Regions from separate parts of the Kosakonia pseudosacchari genome, predicted to be linked through region 2. Evidence: predicted binding sites of a transcription regulator. Region 2 holds the regulator's gene; each other region holds the start of a gene.
What was found. The regulator LexA, encoded in region 2, represses DNA repair genes until DNA is damaged. The targets are predictions, from matches to a motif close to TNCTGTATGTACATACAGNA.
Positions count from the first base shown of each region.

Region 1: mutH (DNA mismatch repair endonuclease MutH) is a predicted target of LexA. The motif match lies at 1,843-1,862, and genes of this name have one in related genera.
Region 3: sbmC (DNA gyrase inhibitor SbmC) is a predicted target of LexA. The motif match lies at 1,729-1,748, and genes of this name have one in related genera.
Region 4: metR (HTH-type transcriptional regulator MetR) is a predicted target of LexA. The motif match lies at 2,428-2,447, and genes of this name have one in related genera.

Region 1 is NZ_CP063425.1:3,941,431-3,945,639, forward strand. It holds gene ptsP (phosphoenolpyruvate--protein phosphotransferase) at 1-867, opposite strand, end outside; gene rppH (RNA pyrophosphohydrolase) at 880-1,410, opposite strand; gene mutH (DNA mismatch repair endonuclease MutH) at 2,092-2,787, shown strand; gene IP581_RS18635 (TerC family protein) at 2,853-3,566, shown strand; gene ygdR (lipoprotein YgdR) at 3,713-3,931, shown strand; partial or broken gene IP581_RS18645 (NADP(H)-dependent aldo-keto reductase) at 4,061-4,209, shown strand, end outside.
Region 2 is NZ_CP063425.1:308,904-313,112, reverse strand. It holds gene IP581_RS01465 (CsbD family protein) at 1-24, opposite strand, end outside; gene dinF (MATE family efflux transporter DinF) at 203-1,537, opposite strand; gene lexA (transcriptional repressor LexA) at 1,619-2,236, opposite strand; gene IP581_RS01450 (diacylglycerol kinase) at 2,345-2,713, opposite strand; gene plsB (glycerol-3-phosphate 1-O-acyltransferase PlsB) at 2,844-4,209, shown strand, end outside.
Region 3 is NZ_CP063425.1:3,046,805-3,051,013, reverse strand. It holds gene sbcB (exodeoxyribonuclease I) at 1-273, opposite strand, end outside; gene dacD (serine-type D-Ala-D-Ala carboxypeptidase DacD) at 484-1,644, shown strand; gene sbmC (DNA gyrase inhibitor SbmC) at 1,766-2,239, shown strand; gene IP581_RS14435 (FUSC family protein) at 2,365-3,423, shown strand; gene IP581_RS14430 (DUF496 family protein) at 3,590-3,925, shown strand; gene IP581_RS14425 (L-threonine kinase) at 3,957-4,209, opposite strand, start outside.
Region 4 is NZ_CP063425.1:193,902-198,110, reverse strand. It holds gene metE (5-methyltetrahydropteroyltriglutamate--homocysteine S-methyltransferase) at 1-2,243, opposite strand, end outside; gene metR (HTH-type transcriptional regulator MetR) at 2,479-3,432, shown strand; gene IP581_RS00925 (carboxylate/amino acid/amine transporter) at 3,320-4,209, opposite strand, start outside.

The DNA of each region.
Region 1 (4,209 bases), 1.3 Mb from region 2:
GCCATCGTTGAGCGCAGCAAACTGTTCGGCAAAACGTTCAATAACGGTTTTGACTGCCCATTCTGCCACCACGCCGCGGTCGACTTCTTCAAACAGATCACGGCGCAGGCGTGCATCGGAAAGCAGGTGCGAATAGAGATCGAAAATTGCCGCCGTCTCTTTTTGCGCCCCGGCGGCGAAACGTTTGCTGTAACGGCGAAATTCGTTGGCGGCTTCTTCAAGCGCCGCCGTTAGCCTTTCGCGCTCAAGCGAGGTATCAAGCGTCGAGGCCGGATAAACCTGCTCCATTAACGGCAGCGTTTCGTCGACCCATCCTTCAGCGATAGCAACCCCCGGCGCTGCCGGCAAGGCGCGAATTCGCGTCTGCCGATACTGGCCAAACAGCGCGTTTAATTGTGACTGGGAGAGAATGGCCGCCATCTGGGTGGCAAGCGTGACCAGAAAGGACTCTTCGCTTTCATCATACTGGCGTAGCTCGCGCTGTTGTACCACCAGCACGCCAAGCAATTGACGGCGCTGAATAATAGGTACGCCAAGAAAAGCGCGAAAGCGCTCTTCTTTAACAGAGGGAATGTATTTAAAACTGGGATGTTTTTGCGCATCCGCCAGGTTGATGGGTTCCGCCAGCCTGCCTACCAGTCCGACAATCCCCTGATCGAATGCGAGCGTGACGGTGCGACCGCGCGGCTTTTTTAAACCGCGCGTCGCCATCAGGTAATAACAACGCCGGTCGTGATCTGCGAGATAGACCGAGCAAACTTCGGTTTCCATCGCCAGACAAACGTCGGTAACCAATATTTCCAGCGCTTCGTTAAGGCGTGGCGCGCTGGCGACTTTCTCAACTATTTCTCGCAGTCGGGTGAGCATAATATGGGTGGCTTAACCTCGTTTACGTCGCCAGGCAGGCGCGCTTTGCGGCTTCGGAGGCGTTTCCTGAAGCGACATCACCGCGCTTGCAAACTCTTTCATCACCCGCCGGTAGACATCGCGTTTAAACGACACTACCTGGCGAACAGGATACCAGTAGCTCACCCAACGCCAGCCATCAAACTCGGGCGTACTACTGGTCTGCATGTTGATCTCACTGTCGTTGCCTATCAACTGCAAAAGAAACCATTTTTGTTTCTGGCCGATACAAACCGGCTTTGTGTCCCAACGCACCAAACGTTTCGGTAACTTGTAACGCAACCAGTTACGCGTAGAAGCAAGGATACGAACATCTTTACGACTTAAGCCCACTTCCTCGAACAGTTCCCGGTACATTGCTTGTTCCGGGGACTCGCCAGGGTTAATTCCCCCCTGGGGGAACTGCCATGAGTGCTGTCCAAAGCGCCTGGCCCACATGACCTGACCTTGTCGATTACAGATTACGATTCCCACATTTGGGCGGTAGCCATCGTCATCAATCACCGGACTACCTCAAAAAAAGTCTGAATAAAGCGATTGTTTCACACTCCCGGAAAACGGTAAACCACTCTATGACAGGGATACGAACGAATAACATTTGAATAACTCACAGTAATCATCAAAGTTATAAACAGAAAGCGAGGCTGACGACGGTTTTTATTCACCTTTTCTGTGGATAGAGTTGTGAAAAAGTATGGAATTACCCCGGGAAAACCCGGAACAGTCTGAATAGCCCTGTTTGATATGAAAGAAATAACATACAGTAATTCATGAAGTTAAACAGGTTTCCAACCGTTAATAGCACCAGAATGTGACGATCATCACCTTAAGGATCCAGGCGCTGATGAAAGATCGAACAGAGCCGAATTTATCCACAGATTATGCCAATAAGTTAGGCACATTTTGTGCAGAATTTCGATTTTCATCGCACGTCAAGGCTGTAAATCGAAACAGTAGTGACACTTTTCCCCAGTTATCCCACTTTTCTGTGGATAACATGGTGTAAGATCCTGTTTATTGTCAGTGACCAGATTTGGAAAACCCGACACGTAGTTGCGCAACACATCAAAATCCTCTCAAAATTATCTTATAAATCATCAAATTGCTCATACCCCGCAGAAAAAGGTACACTGCCTGGCTACGGTGCAAAACTAGCGGTTACTTTTTAGACAAAAGGTTTTTGACATGTTCGCGTTGGCCCCTTTCACTTCACCGCCTGAATCAGAAACGCAATTGCTTGCCCAGGCGCAGCGCCTGGCGGGCTATACGCTCGGAGAACTGGCCGCGCTTGCCGGCTTGCCCGTTCCGCGTGATTTAAAGCGTGATAAAGGCTGGACAGGTGTCCTGCTGGAGCTGTGGCTCGGTGCCAGCGCAGGCAGTAAACCCGAGCAGGATTTTGCCGCGCTGGGCGTTGAGCTAAAAACCATTCCGGTGGATAACCACGGACGCCCGCTGGAGACCACGTTTGTTTGCGTGGCTCCCCTTACCGGCAACAGTGGCGTCGTGTGGGAAACCAGCCATGTGCGGCATAAGCTCAAGCGCGTCTTATGGATTCCGATTGAGGGTTCACGCGAGATCCCGGTCGCGGATCGTCGCGTCGGATCGCCGTTGCTCTGGAGCCCAAATGCAGAAGAAGAGCAGCAGTTACGGCTCGACTGGGAAGAGTTGATGGACTTGATTGTGTTAGGCCAGGTTACCCGCATTACCGCTCGCCACGGTGAAGTTCTGCAACTGCGGCCGAAGGCGGCCAATAGTAAAGCGCTGACGGAAGCTATTGGTGAACATGGCGAAACCATTCTCACCTTGCCGCGCGGCTTTTACCTGAAAAAGAACTTCACCGGTGCACTGCTGGCGCGCCACTTTTTGCTCTCACCGCATTAAATTTTTGCCTAAGCCACAGCGGTGCTTATAATTAGCGCTTCTTTTTTTGGCAGGACTTTATAGAGATGTTATTTGCATGGGTAACCGATCCCAACGCCTGGCTCGCGCTCGGTACGCTGACGCTGCTGGAGATCGTTTTAGGGATCGACAATATTATCTTCCTCTCTCTGGTGGTTGCGAAGCTGCCTACCGCGCAGCGTAATCACGCACGTCGGTTAGGTCTGGCTGCGGCGATGATCATGCGGCTGTTGCTGCTGGCATCCATTGCCTGGGTAACAAGGCTGACACACCCGCTGTTCAGCGTGTTTGATCACAGCGTTTCCGCCCGCGATTTGATCTTGTTCCTCGGCGGCCTGTTCCTTATCTGGAAAGCGAGTAAAGAGATCCACGAATCAATCGAAGGGGAAGAGGAAGGACTGAAGACCAATGTGCATTCGTTCTTTGGCGCGATTGTGCAGATTATGCTGCTGGATATTATCTTCAGTCTCGACTCGGTGATCACGGCGGTGGGGCTGTCCGATCATCTGTTCATTATGATGGCGGCCGTGGTTATCGCCGTTGGCGTGATGATGTTTGCCGCGCGTCCGATTGGCGAGTTTGTTGATCGCCACCCGTCGGTCAAAATGCTGGCGCTGTCGTTTTTGATCCTCGTCGGCTTTACGCTGATTCTGGAAAGCGTCTCCATCCATGTGCCGAAAGGTTACATCTACTTCGCTATGTTCTTCTCCATCGCGGTTGAAACGCTCAACCTGATGCGAAACAAGAAGAATCCGCTGTAAACAAAACGCTTCCTCAACAGGGGGAGCGTTTTTTATCTTTGATCTGCCTTTAACGACTTTTTTCAGATTATCCTGCTTTTTCGTCTCCAGACAGCACGTTATTACTAAACTTGTTGTCAGATGCATGCCACCAGAGGATCAGAACGATGAAGAAATGGGCAGTGATTATTTCCGCAGTGGGGTTGGCTTTCGCCGTTTCCGGATGCAGCAGTGATTACGTGATGGCGACAAAAGACGGCAGGATGATCCTGACGGACGGTAAACCGGAAATTGACGATGATACCGGGCTGGTCAGCTACCGCGATCAGCAGGGTAATAAAATGCAGATTAACCGCGATGACGTATCCCAGATTATTGAACGCTAAGAAATTGCTATAAAGGTCAGTCACCTGCTGGCCTTTATTTGATTTTTCTCTTTCCCTTTTTCCTCCCCTCTGCCATGTTTATATTCCTTTGTCAGCTCAACTGACGTTGTACTTTTAAGGAAGCCGGCTATGCAGTATCACCGTATCCCCCACAGTTCGCTTGAAATAAGCACCCTGGGGCTGGGCACAATGACGTTTGGTGAACAAAACAGCGAAGCCGACGCCCATGCACAGCTCGATTACGCCGTCAGCCAGGGTATCAACCTGATTGACGTTGC
Region 2 (4,209 bases):
ACCGCCGACTTCGTCTTTATTCATCATGGACTCCTTATCGTTCGGTTTAAAATGACGTTCTCGCTGTGCTGAACGTACTGATTATTGTAGTCAGGGATTCGGCATTATGAATTTTATTCGGAATCTTTAACCATCTAACAGGATAAAAACAGCGTAAACGAGGCGCAAAAATCGGAGCGCTAAATCAGGGAATAAAGCGCTATCAGGAAGGATCGCTGGCAGCAAACCAGCTATTGTTACGCCAGTGTCGACGCCAGATCAGCGCCAGCGTCAGCCCACGCAGAGCAAGGAACACCGCGAGCGACAACCACAAACCGTGGTTACCCAAAACAGGCACAGTGAGTAATGTAACGGCAAACCCGGCCGCCGCCACCGCCATACTGTTACGCATTTCGGCCGCACGCGTCGCACCAACAAACATACCGTCCAGCAGATAACACCACACTCCCACTAACGGTAAGATGACCTGCCAAATCAGATAATGCCCGGCAAGCTGTTGTAGCGCGGGGAGCGACGTTAACAACGCGATAATTTGCTGACCCGCCAGTGCATAGACAACGGCAAAGAACAGCGCTACCAGACCGGTCTGCCGGCAAGCAGCCCGCCAGATATGCATCAATTGGCTGCCATCTCTGGCACCGTAAGCCTGCCCGGAATGCGCTTCAACCGCATACGCGAAACCATCCAGCGCATAGGCGGTAAAGGTCAAAAACATCATCAGTACCGCGTTTGCCGCCACTGTCTCATCCCCGAGGCGGGCGCCAAACACCGTTATCGAACCAAAGCAGAGTTGCAGCAGCAGCGAACGCAACATGATATCGCGGTTCAGCGCCAGCAAACGCCGCACGCCGCCGCGCCAGGTATTTTTCAGCGTCAGCAATGAAATGCCGCGCATCACCAGTACGTGTCGCACCATCCATAAGCCAATGGCGAAAGTGGCATATTCCGCGATGACCGTGGCAAGTGCCGCGCCTTGCACATTCATATGCAGCCCCATGACCAACCACAGATCGAGCACGATATTGAGCAGATTCCCCACCACCAGCAATATCACCGGTGCGCGCGCATACTGTACGCCGAGCAGCCAACCGAGCAATACCAGATTGCCCAGCGAAGCGGGTGCACTCAACCAGCGAATATCAAGGAACCGCCGCGCCTGTTCCAGTACCGCCTCGCTACCGCCGGTGATATGCAGCGCCAGGTCGATAAGCGGCGTGCGCAGCAGCGCAATCAACACACCGGCCCCAAGCGCCAGCAGCAAAGGCTGGACTAACGCCCGCGCTAGCGCGGGCGCATTTTTCGCGCCGAATGCCTGAGCTGTCAGGCCGGTGGTGCTCATGCGCAAAAAGAGCAGCAGCATAAAGAGGAAACTGGTCGCCGTTGCGCCAATCGCCACACCGCCCAGGTAAACCGGGCTATCCAGATGCCCCACCACAGCCGTATCCACCAGACCCAGCAATGGGACGGTGATATTCGAGAAGATCATCGGCAGCGCAAGTCGCCAGAGCGCTTTATCGGACCCGGTTAGCAGTGGCATGGTATGCATGTAAAAGTGAGTGAGGGAAAAGAAGAGATCGCTGCGGAACCTGAATCAGCCCCGCAGCAAAACGAATGTGCGTTACAGCCACGCGCCATTACGAATGACACCGACCGCTAACCCTTCGATGGTGAAGTTTTGATCGCGCAGATCGACGACGATCGGAGAAAACTCGCTGTTTTCCGGCAACAGTTCGACGGTGTTACCCTGTTTTTTCAAACGCTTGACCGTTACTTCGTCTTCAATACGCGCAACAACAACCTGGCCGTTACGCACATCCTGCGTTTTGTGCACCGCCAGCAGATCGCCATCCATAATGCCAATGTCACGCATCGACATGCCGCTAACGCGCAACAGGAAATCTGCATGAGGTTTAAAGAGGCTCGGATCGACCTGGTAATGACCTTCGATATGCTGCTGCGCCAGCAGCGGCTCACCCGCAGCGACGCGACCAATCAGCGGTAAGCCAATATCGTCCTCTTCTTCTTCAAGCAGCAGGCGAAGGCCGCGTGATGCGCCCGAAACGATTTCGATAACCCCTTTGCGCGCCAGCGCTTTGAGGTGTTCTTCCGCCGCATTTGGGGAACGGAACCCCAATTGCTGTGCGATTTCCGCACGCGTTGGTGGCATACCGGTTTGAGTGATGCGATCGCGAATAAGATCGAACACCTCTTGCTGCCTGGCCGTTAATGCTTTCATCCCGCCCCCTGGGTGTATATACAGTTATGCTGTGAGTATATACAGCTAAAGGCGATTTTGGAACCAAATTTAAGCAAAAAACCAGGGCGTTATCGAATTCTGGAAGCGTTATCCAAAATGTGACCAGAGTAATGCGATCCAGGTAAAGAGCGCCAGCAGGATGGACATCAGCACCGCCGCCGACCCCATATCCTTCGCCCGCCCGGAAAGTTCATGGAATTCCGCACCAATACGGTCTACCACAGCTTCGATGGCGCTGTTCAGAATTTCGACAATCATCACCAGCGTCACAGAACCAATCAGCAGTACGCGCGTCATTGTGTCAATATCGAGCCAGCAAGCGATTATAATTGCCAGGATAACCGCAACGGATTCCTGACGAAATGCCGCTTCATTAATCCAGGCGGCGCGAACGCCTTTCCAGGAATATCCAGCGGCTTTAATGATCCGGGTGAAACCGGTGGTATTATTAGCCATTTAAAAGAACCTTTTTATTAAATTGGCGTCAATGTCTCAGCAAGCGCGCAGCGGTACAACAGAAATTATGTGCGCTTTCTGATATTCTTGCGGCGCAATGGCACTATTAACCAGAGGCTTTACATCCTTTATGTCCGGCTGGCCACGAATTTACTACAAATTACTGAATTTACCATTAAGCGTGCTGGTAAAAAGTAAATCGATTCCCGCAGAACCTGCACAGGAACTGGGTCTCGATACATCACGCCCCATCATGTATGTGCTGCCTTATAACTCAAAGGCAGATTTACTGACTTTACGCGCGCAGTGTCTGGCGCATGAGCTGCCCGATCCCCTGGAACCGCTGGAAATCGACGGCGCTTTGCTGCCGCGTTTCGTGTTTATCCACGGCGGCCCGCGTGTGTTCACGTATTACGCGCCGAAAGAAGAGTCGATCAAGCTGTTCCACGACTACCTGGATTTACATCGCAGCCATCCCGATTTGGATGTGCAAATGGTGCCGGTATCGGTGATGTTTGGTCGTTCGCCAGGGCGTGAAAAAGGCGAAATTAACCCGCCGCTGCGCATGCTGAATGGCATCCAGAAATTCTTTGCGGTTTCCTGGCTTGGCCGCGACAGCTTTGTGCGTTTTTCACCACCGGTTTCGCTGCGCCGGATGGCGACCGAGCACGGCACCGATAAAATTATCGCGCAGAAACTGGCGCGCGTGGCGCGTATGCACTTTGCCCGCCAGCGTCTGGCTGCGGTAGGCCCACGACTGCCGGCTCGCCAGGATTTGTTTAACAAATTACTCTCGTCCAAAGCGATTGCCCGCGCCGTTGAAGATGAAGCGCGCAGCAAAAAAATCTCCCATGATAAGGCGCAGCAAAACGCCATCGCGCTGATGGAAGAGATTGCCGCGAACTTCTCCTACGAGATGATTCGCCTGACCGACCGCATTCTGGGTTTTACCTGGAACCGTCTCTATCAGGGTATCAACGTGCATAATGCAGAGCGCGTACGCCAGCTGGCGCATGACGGCCACGAAATTGTCTATGTGCCCTGCCACCGTAGCCATATGGACTACCTGCTGCTCTCCTATGTGCTCTATCACCAGGGGCTGGTGCCGCCGCATATCGCTGCTGGTATCAACCTGAATTTCTGGCCCGCCGGACCGATTTTCCGCCGGCTGGGCGCTTTCTTCATTCGCCGCACCTTTAAAGGCAACAAGCTCTATTCCACCGTGTTCCGCGAATATCTGGGCGAGCTGTTCAGCCGTGGGTATTCCGTGGAGTACTTCGTTGAGGGCGGACGTTCGCGCACCGGGCGTTTGTTGGATCCGAAAACCGGTACGTTGTCGATGACCATCCAGGCGATGCTGCGCGGCGGTACGCGCCCAATCACGCTGGTGCCAATTTACATCGGGTATGAACACGTGATGGAAGTGGGCACTTACGCCAAAGAGCTGCGTGGCGCGACGAAAGAGAAAGAGAGCCTGTTGCAGATGGTGCGAGGTT
Region 3 (4,209 bases), 2.2 Mb from region 2:
GAACAAATCGTGAATGCGTTTGGCGAACGCCGCTTCGTTCTCGCCTTTGGCGCGTGCGATTTGCGGGGTGATGCCGGTTATCAGCACCGCTTCCGGCTGCGGCAGATAGTCGTCAGCCGGTTGGCAATAAAAGACTTCCGGTTCGCCAATAATGTTGAAATCCGCGTCGGTGCGAATCGCGGCGAACTGCGCCGGGCGATCCAGCGCCGAGCTGGTACCGAAAGTTTCATAATCGTGAAAGAGAAAAGTGGGCGTTGCGGCGGAATCAGACACCAGATGCTCATCCTGTCAATAAATATGCCCTCTATGGTAAACCATCCCGGCGCGTGTGCCGAAGGAAAACCGGTCATTCTTCCGCAGATCTTCGCAAAAACAGATGGTTAAAACCGATCTGTGTCACATTTTATTGCAATTAAAACAGGTAACGACACACGAAGTTCCGTACAAAGAACGACGATTTTAGATGCTATAGAGGATATTTCATTGAAACGCCGTTTGTTTGTTGCTTCTTTGCTGGCGGTTTGCGTGCACAACGCTTACGCCGACGACTTACCTTTTGCCCCTCAACCCCCGGCAATTCAGGCGGGCTCCTGGGTATTGATGGACTACACCACCGGGCAAATCTTAACGGCGGGCAATGAACATCAGCAACGTAACCCGGCGAGCCTGACCAAACTGATGACCGGCTACGTTGTTGATCGCGCCATCGATAGCCACCGCATCAGCGCTGATGATGTTGTCACTGTCGGAAAAGACGCCTGGGCAAAAGGGAACCCGGTGTTCGATGGTTCTTCACTGATGTTTCTCAAACCGGGCGATCGCCTGACGGTTCGCGACTTAAGCCGTGGTTTGATTGTTGATTCCGGTAACGATGCCTGCGTGGCGCTGGCGGATCATGTGGCGGGCGGTCAGCCGCAGTTTGTCGCCATGATGAATGATTACGTCCAGAAGCTGAATCTGCGCGATACCCATTTTGAAACTGTGCACGGGCTGGATGCGCCGGGTCAGCACAGCTCTGCGTATGATCTGGCGGTGCTCTCCCGCGCCATCATTCATGGCGAACCGGATTTCTACCATATGTACAGTGAAAAAAGCCTGACGTGGAACGGCATTACCCAGCAAAACCGTAACGGTTTGCTGTGGGATAAGACGCTGAACGTTGACGGGCTGAAAACCGGCCACACTTCTGGCGCGGGCTTTAACCTGATCGCCTCAAGCGTGGACGGAGAACGTCGCCTGATTGCGGTGGTAATGGGCGCAGACAGCCCGAAAGGGCGTGAAGACCAGGCGCGTAAACTGCTGCTCTGGGGGCAGCAGAATTTCGATACGGTAGAAATTTTGCGTAACGGTAAAAAAGTCGGCAGCGAACGGGTGTGGTACGGCGATAAAGCGCAGGTTGATGTCGGCACCGATCAGGATTACTGGCTGGTGCTGCCGAAAGCGGAACTGCAAAACATAAAAGCCAAATATGTGCTGGACAGCAAAGAGCTGGATGCACCGCTGGCAGCGCATCAGCGCGTGGGGGAAATCCAGCTTTATGACCGCGATAAAGCGATCGCACACTGGCCGTTGGTCACGCTGGATAGCGTCGGTAAAGGCGGCTTGTTCTCGCGCCTGAGCGATTACCTCCACCACAAAAGCTGACACCGTCAAGCGTCGGCAGGAAGGCATGCGAGTTTGCTCGCATAATTGAGCTGTTGCAGATGGCAGGCGCAGGTCTGCCCGTTATACTGTATGTTCGAACAGTAACACTAAGGGAGTTAGTATGAGCTACACAGTCAAGCAGTGTGAAAAACGCCGTATCGCCGGGTTTCATCTGGTCGGGCCGTGGGAAGAGAAAGTTAAACAGGGATTTGCGCAGCTGTCGATGTGGGTTGATAACAAGAAAATTCAGCCGCTGGAGTGGATTTGCGTCTATTACGACAACCCGGATGAAGTGCCAGCGGAAAAATTGCGGGCGGATGTGGCGGTGACCGTGGGGGAGGCATTTCAGGTACCGCCTAACAGCGAAGGGGTGATGACCACCGAAGTGCCAGCTGGCCAGTATGCGGTTGCGGCGGCGCGGGTTTATAACGAAGAGTTTGGTGCCAGCTGGGATCGCTTTTTCGATGAGTTGCTCTCCGATCAGGCATTACAAATTTCCACCGGACCTTGTTTTGAAATCTATCGCAACGACGGACAGCGCGACGGTTACTGGGAGATTGAGATGTATATTCCGGTCGAGCCGAAAACGCTGTAAGCCGTAAACGCACGTAAAGGGACGCCAGGATCAAACTGGCGTCTCTTTTTTGTTTTAAAAGGTGATATCAGCTACTGAAAAATCCTACAATTGCGCCTCTTTTATTTCTAACCCGGAGAACGGCCGTGCGCCGCGACAAATCACTCAGCCCTTTTGAAATTCGTCTTTACCGCAATTATCGCGTCGTGCACGGCGTGCGCATTGCCCTGGCCTTTGTTCTGACTTTCCTGCTGATCCGCCTGCTGGACGTGCCGGAAGGCACCTGGCCATTAATCACGCTGGTGGTATTAATGGGACCAATTTCCTTTTGGGGGAATGTTGTTCCGCGTGCTTTTGAGCGTATTGGCGGCACTATCTTCGGGGCCGCACTGGGGCTGGTGGCGTTAAGGCTGGAGCTGATTTCTTTGCCGGTGATGCTGGTGTGGTGTGCCGTTGCGATATTTTTATGCGGCTGGCTGGCGCTTGGTAAAAAACCCTATCAGGCGATCATTATCGGCGTGACCCTTTGCGTAGTGGTCGGCGCGCCGACGGGGGATATGCAAACCGCGTTGTGGCGCAGCGGCGACGTCATTATTGGTTCGCTACTGGCCATGTTGTTCACCGGCATCTGGCCGCAGCGTGCTTTCTTGCACTGGCGCATTTTGATGGCGAATTATGTCACGGCGTTTAACCGTGTCTATCAGGCGGGTTTATCACGCAATCTGGTGGAGCGGCCGCGTCTGGAAAAGCACCTGCAAAAAATTCTCACCGACGTGGTAAAAATGCGCGGCTTAATCACGCCGGCCAGTAAAGAGACCCATATCCAGAAAGCGATTTTTGAAGCTATTCAGACCGTCAGCCGTAATTTGGTATGCATGCTGGAGTTGCAGATCAACGCCCACTGGAGCTCGCGCGCCAGTCATTTTGTCATGATCAATGCCAGTACGTTGCGTGAAACGCAGCAGATGACGCAGCAGACGTTGCTGACCATTGCCCACGCACTGTATGAAGGCAATCCGCAGCCGATTCTGGCAAACACGGAAAAGCTCAATGAGATTGTCACAGAGCTACGCCAGTTAAGCCGCGAGCATGAGGGTGATGCGCTGGCAGAAACGTCGATTCATGGTTATGTCTGGTTAAGCCTGGAGCTGGCGCGTCAGCTGGAATTGTTATCGCATTTGATCTGCCGGGCATTGCGCAAATAAGCGACAGATAGCCGCGGTACGCAGTCTGGTTGTTTCGATTCAGCTGAATTTGTGGTTATGATAGGTAAAAGGAAAAATTATTGTCATATGCAACCGCTTTGGGTAGGTTTGCCTCTAAGCTTGTTGCGTTAACGAATCCGAATCTCACATTATCAGGGGTGTAAAAATGGAAACAACCAAGCCTTCGTTCCAGGACGTTCTGGAGTTTGTGCGTCTGTTCCGCCGCAAAAACAAGTTACAGCGTGAAATTCAGGACGTTGAGAAGAAGATCCGTGATAACCAGAAGCGCGTACTGCTGCTGGATAACCTCAGCGATTACATCAAACCGGGCATGAGTGTTGAAGCCATTCAGGGCATTATCGCCAGCATGAAAACCGACTACGAAGATCGTGTGGATGATTACATCATCAAAAACGCCGAGCTGTCGAAAGAGCGTCGTGACATCTCCAAAAAGCTGAAAACCATGGGCGAACTGAAGCCGGTTGAAGGGAAAAACGAATAATGCCTCGCGGTGAGAGGTTCGCCTCTCACCCTTATTTCACGCCACCTTCCACCATCTTCAACAAATAATTTTTCGGCCAGTGCGCCGCCAGCGTTCTCTTCTCTAACACCCGACAAACCGCTTCCACATCATGACGTGCCGAATCAAGAAACAACCCCACCACGCTTCCACTGTGCGCCACGTTCAGACCGTATAAATCGAACCGCTCCACCAGATTGAGCAGAGTAGTGAATGCGGGTTTCGGCAACAATGACTGGCTGGCTATCGCGCTGAGCGTTGCGGCT
Region 4 (4,209 bases), 120 kb from region 2:
TGCGCGGCTTTCACCATATTTGCCAGCGCGCTACGGGTTTCCGGCCAGCCGCGGGTTTTCAGGCCGCAGTCCGGGTTCACCCACAAGCGTTGTGCGGGGATGCGCTGCGCCGCTTTTTGCAGCAGCGCTTCGATCCACTCAACGCTCGGGACATTCGGCGAGTGAATGTCATACACGCCTGGACCGATTTCGTTCGGGTACTCAAACTCTTCAAACGACTCCAGCAATTCCATATCCGAACGCGAGGTTTCAATAGTGATCACATCGGCATCCAGCGCGGCAATGGAATCCATGATGTCGTTGAACTCGCAGTAACACATATGGGTGTGGATCTGCGTGTCATCTTTCGCTACCGCCGCGTTAATGCGGAAGGCTTCCACACCCCACGCCAGATAGGCATCCCAGTCGCTGCGACGCAGCGGCAAGCCTTCGCGCAGTGCTGGTTCATCAATCTGGATAATACCAATCCCCGCCGCTTCCAGATCTGCCACTTCATCACGCAATGCCAGCGCGATTTGTTTGGCGATGGTTTCGCGGCTTACATCTTCGCGCGGGAATGACCAGCAAAGAATGGTCACCGGGCCGGTCAGCATGCCTTTCACCGGTTTGTCAGTCAGCGACTGCGCATACTTCGCCCACTCCACGGTAATCGCTTCCGGGCGACTGACGTCGCCGATAACCACCGGCGGTTTCACGCAGCGGGAGCCGTAGCTCTGCACCCAGCCGTTTTGCGTAAAGACGAAGCCGTCGAGGTTTTCACCAAAGTACTCCACCATGTCATTACGTTCGGCTTCGCCATGCACCAGCACGTCTAAGCCCAGACGTTCCTGCTCGGCAATCGCCTGTTTGATATGTTCAGCGATACCGGTGCGGTAGTTGCCCGCGTCGAGATGGCCTTTTTTGAAATCCAGGCGCAGGCCGCGAATTTCCGTGGTCTGCGGGAAGGAACCGATAGTGGTGGTCGGCCAGGCGGGCAGATTAAAGCGCTTGCGCTGGGCTTTTGCGCGCTCGGCGTATGGGCTGTTGCGCTGGCTGTCCTGCGCGGTGATCGCCGCCAGACGCTGCGCTACCGCCGTGTTGTGAACACGCGTAGAGTGGCGACGCGCCTGAATCGGAGCGCTCCATTCCGCCAGTTTTTCCGTATTACCGCTGTTCAGCGCATCGCGCAGCAGCGCCAGTTCCTGGCATTTTTGCAGGGCGAAGGCGAACCAGCTCTTCACTTCCGCATCCAGACGCGTTTCAACACTCAGATCGATCGGGCTGTGCAGTAAAGAACAAGAAGAGGCAACCCACAGCGGACGTTGACCAACCACCTCGTTGATCTGCGCATATTTCTCGGTGAGATCGGCACGCCAGACGTTACGGCCATTCACCAGACCGGCAGAGAGCAGCCAGTCGGCAGGCAGACGCGAGTGCAACTCGGCCACGTTGTCCTTGCCGTGTACCAAATCAACGTGCAGCCCCTGAACCGGCAGCGCGGTGATCACATCAAGGTTCGGCGTCACGCCTTCAAAATAGGTGGTTAGCAGCAATTTCAGTTGGCCGGAAAGCGCGTCATAAGCCGGTTTAAACGCATCCAGCCAGGCTTGCGGCAGCTCCAGCACCAGCGCCGGTTCGTCGATTTGCACCCACTCGATACCGCGTTTTGCCAGCTCGCCCAGCACCTGCTGGTAAACCGGCAGGATGTCGTTCAGCAGGCTTAGACGATCAAACTGTTCCCCTTTCACTTTGCCCAGCCACAGGTAAGTGACCGGGCCAAGCAGCACCGGTTTCACCTTGTGGCCGAGCGCCAGCGCTTCGTCTACTTCGTCCAGCAACTGGGTCCAGGTGAGTTTGAACTGCTGGCCTTTGCTGAACTCCGGCACCATGTAGTGGTAGTTGGTGTTGAACCATTTGGTCATTTCCGCGGCTGCCGCCGGTTCGCCAGTGGGCGCACGACCACGACCAATGCGGAACAGGGTGTCGATATCCACGGAGCCGTCGTTGTTCTGATGACGAGCCGGCACATTGCCCAGCAGCAGGCTGGTGGTCAGAACATGGTCGTACCAGGCGAAATCGCCCACCGGCAGCAGATCAATTCCTGCCGCTTTTTGCTGCTCCCAGTGGCGGGCGCGCAGCTCGCGCCCTACCGCCAGCAGCTCTTCACGGGTGGCGTTACCCGCCCAGTAGCTCTCTTGCGCTTTTTTCAACTCGCGGCGCAGGCCAACGCGAGGGAAACCGAGGGTGTGATTAAGAATTGTCATTTTGAGCCTCTTCAATTGGGTTAATCCAAAGGATTTCGGATTAAGGGAAGGCGGCAAGTTCATGAATCCCCAGGAGCTTACCGAAGTAAGTGACTGGGGTGAATGAGCGCAGCCAACGCACCATTAATTCGAAAGACGCAGGTTTTTTAGACGTCCAGATGTTTACACATCCATATTGTGTAGGTACTGTATATTCCTCAAGCGCAAAATGTTCATGCCGGAGTGAAGGACTTTCATGATCGAAATTAAACACCTGAAAACGCTACAGGCGTTACGAAACAGCGGGTCGCTGGCGGCGGCGGCGGCAACGCTGCATCAAACGCAGTCCGCGCTTTCCCACCAGTTCAGCGATCTGGAACAGCGCCTTGGCTTTCGTCTGTTTGTGCGCAAAAGCCAGCCGCTGCGCTTTACGCCGCAGGGTGAAATTCTGCTGCAACTGGCGAATCAGGTGCTGCCGCAGATTAGCCGCGCGCTGCAGGCCTGCAATGAGCCGCAGCAAGCCACGCTGCGCATCGCTATTGAGTGTCATAGCTGTATTCAGTGGCTGACGCCTGCGCTTGAGAACTTCCGCCAGAACTGGCCGCAAGTGGAGATGGATTTCAAATCCGGCGTCACGTTTGATCCGCAACCCGCGCTGCAACAGGGCGAGCTGGATCTGGTGATGACCTCCGACATTCTGCCGCGCAGCGGTCTGCACTATTCACCGATGTTTGATTTTGAGGTGCGGCTGGTGCTGGCGCCGGATCATCCGCTGGCGGCGAAAGCGCGTATCACGCCGGACGATATCGCCAGCGAAACGCTGCTGATTTACCCGGTGCAGCGCAGTCGCCTGGATATCTGGCGTCACTTCCTGCAACCGGCGGGCGTGAGTCCGTCGCTGAAAAGTGTGGATAACACGCTGCTGCTGATTCAGATGGTTGCCGCGCGGATGGGCATTGCGGCACTGCCGCACTGGGTGGTGGAGAGCTTTGAGCGCCAGGGCCTGGTGGTGACCAAAACCCTGGGCGAAGGATTGTGGAGCCGGCTGTACGCCGCCGTGCGCGACGGCGAGCAGCGTCAGCCGGTAACGGAAGCGTTTATTCGCTCAGCGCGGAACCACGCTTGCGACCATCTGCCGTTTGTACGGAGCGCGGAGCGACCCAACGGCGATGCACCCACAGCGAGGCCATTATCACCGCACCACCAATAATAAAGCTCGGCCAGTGCGGTTGTTCCTGCCAAATCGCGAGGTTAACCAGTAACCCGGCGGGAACGTGCACATTGTTCATGATGCCGAGCGTCCCGGCGTCCACCTGCGTGGCGCCATAGTTCCACATAAAATAACCCAGCCCGGATGCCACTACGCCAAGCCATACCAGCACGCCCCACTGCAGCGTCGTGGTCGGCAGCTTCTGCGGGTTACCCATCACAAACCACGCCACCACGGCGACCACGAATGCGCCAAGATAAAACCAGGCGAACGCGTTGTGTTGCGGCATTGGGCGCGTCTCCATCAGGCGTTTATAGCCGACCATACCGATAGCAAAGCTGATATTCGCCAGTTGCACCAGAATCAGGCCAATCCAGAAGTGATCGCTCACTTTGTCGTAGCGAATAATCGCCGCGCCAATCACCGCCAGCCCGGCGCTTAGCGCGTAGCTCCAGCGCAGCCCGCGCTTGCTGAGCAGATCGTAAATCAGGGTGACATACAGCGGTGTGAAAACGGTAAACAGCAGGAATTCCGACACCGTCAGGTAGAGATACGCCTGGAAGCTGAACAGATACATAATGCCCAGTTGCAGCGCGCCCACCAGCATGTACAGGCCAATGGTCTTGAGGTTATGCCCACGCGTGCGCAGAAAAGGTAAAAAGACCAGCGCCGCCAGCCCCACGCGCATCAGCACGGAGAAGTAGCTGTCGACATGACCCGCAAGGTATTCGCCAATCAGGCTAAAAGAGAAAGCCCACAAAATAGTGGTGATGATGA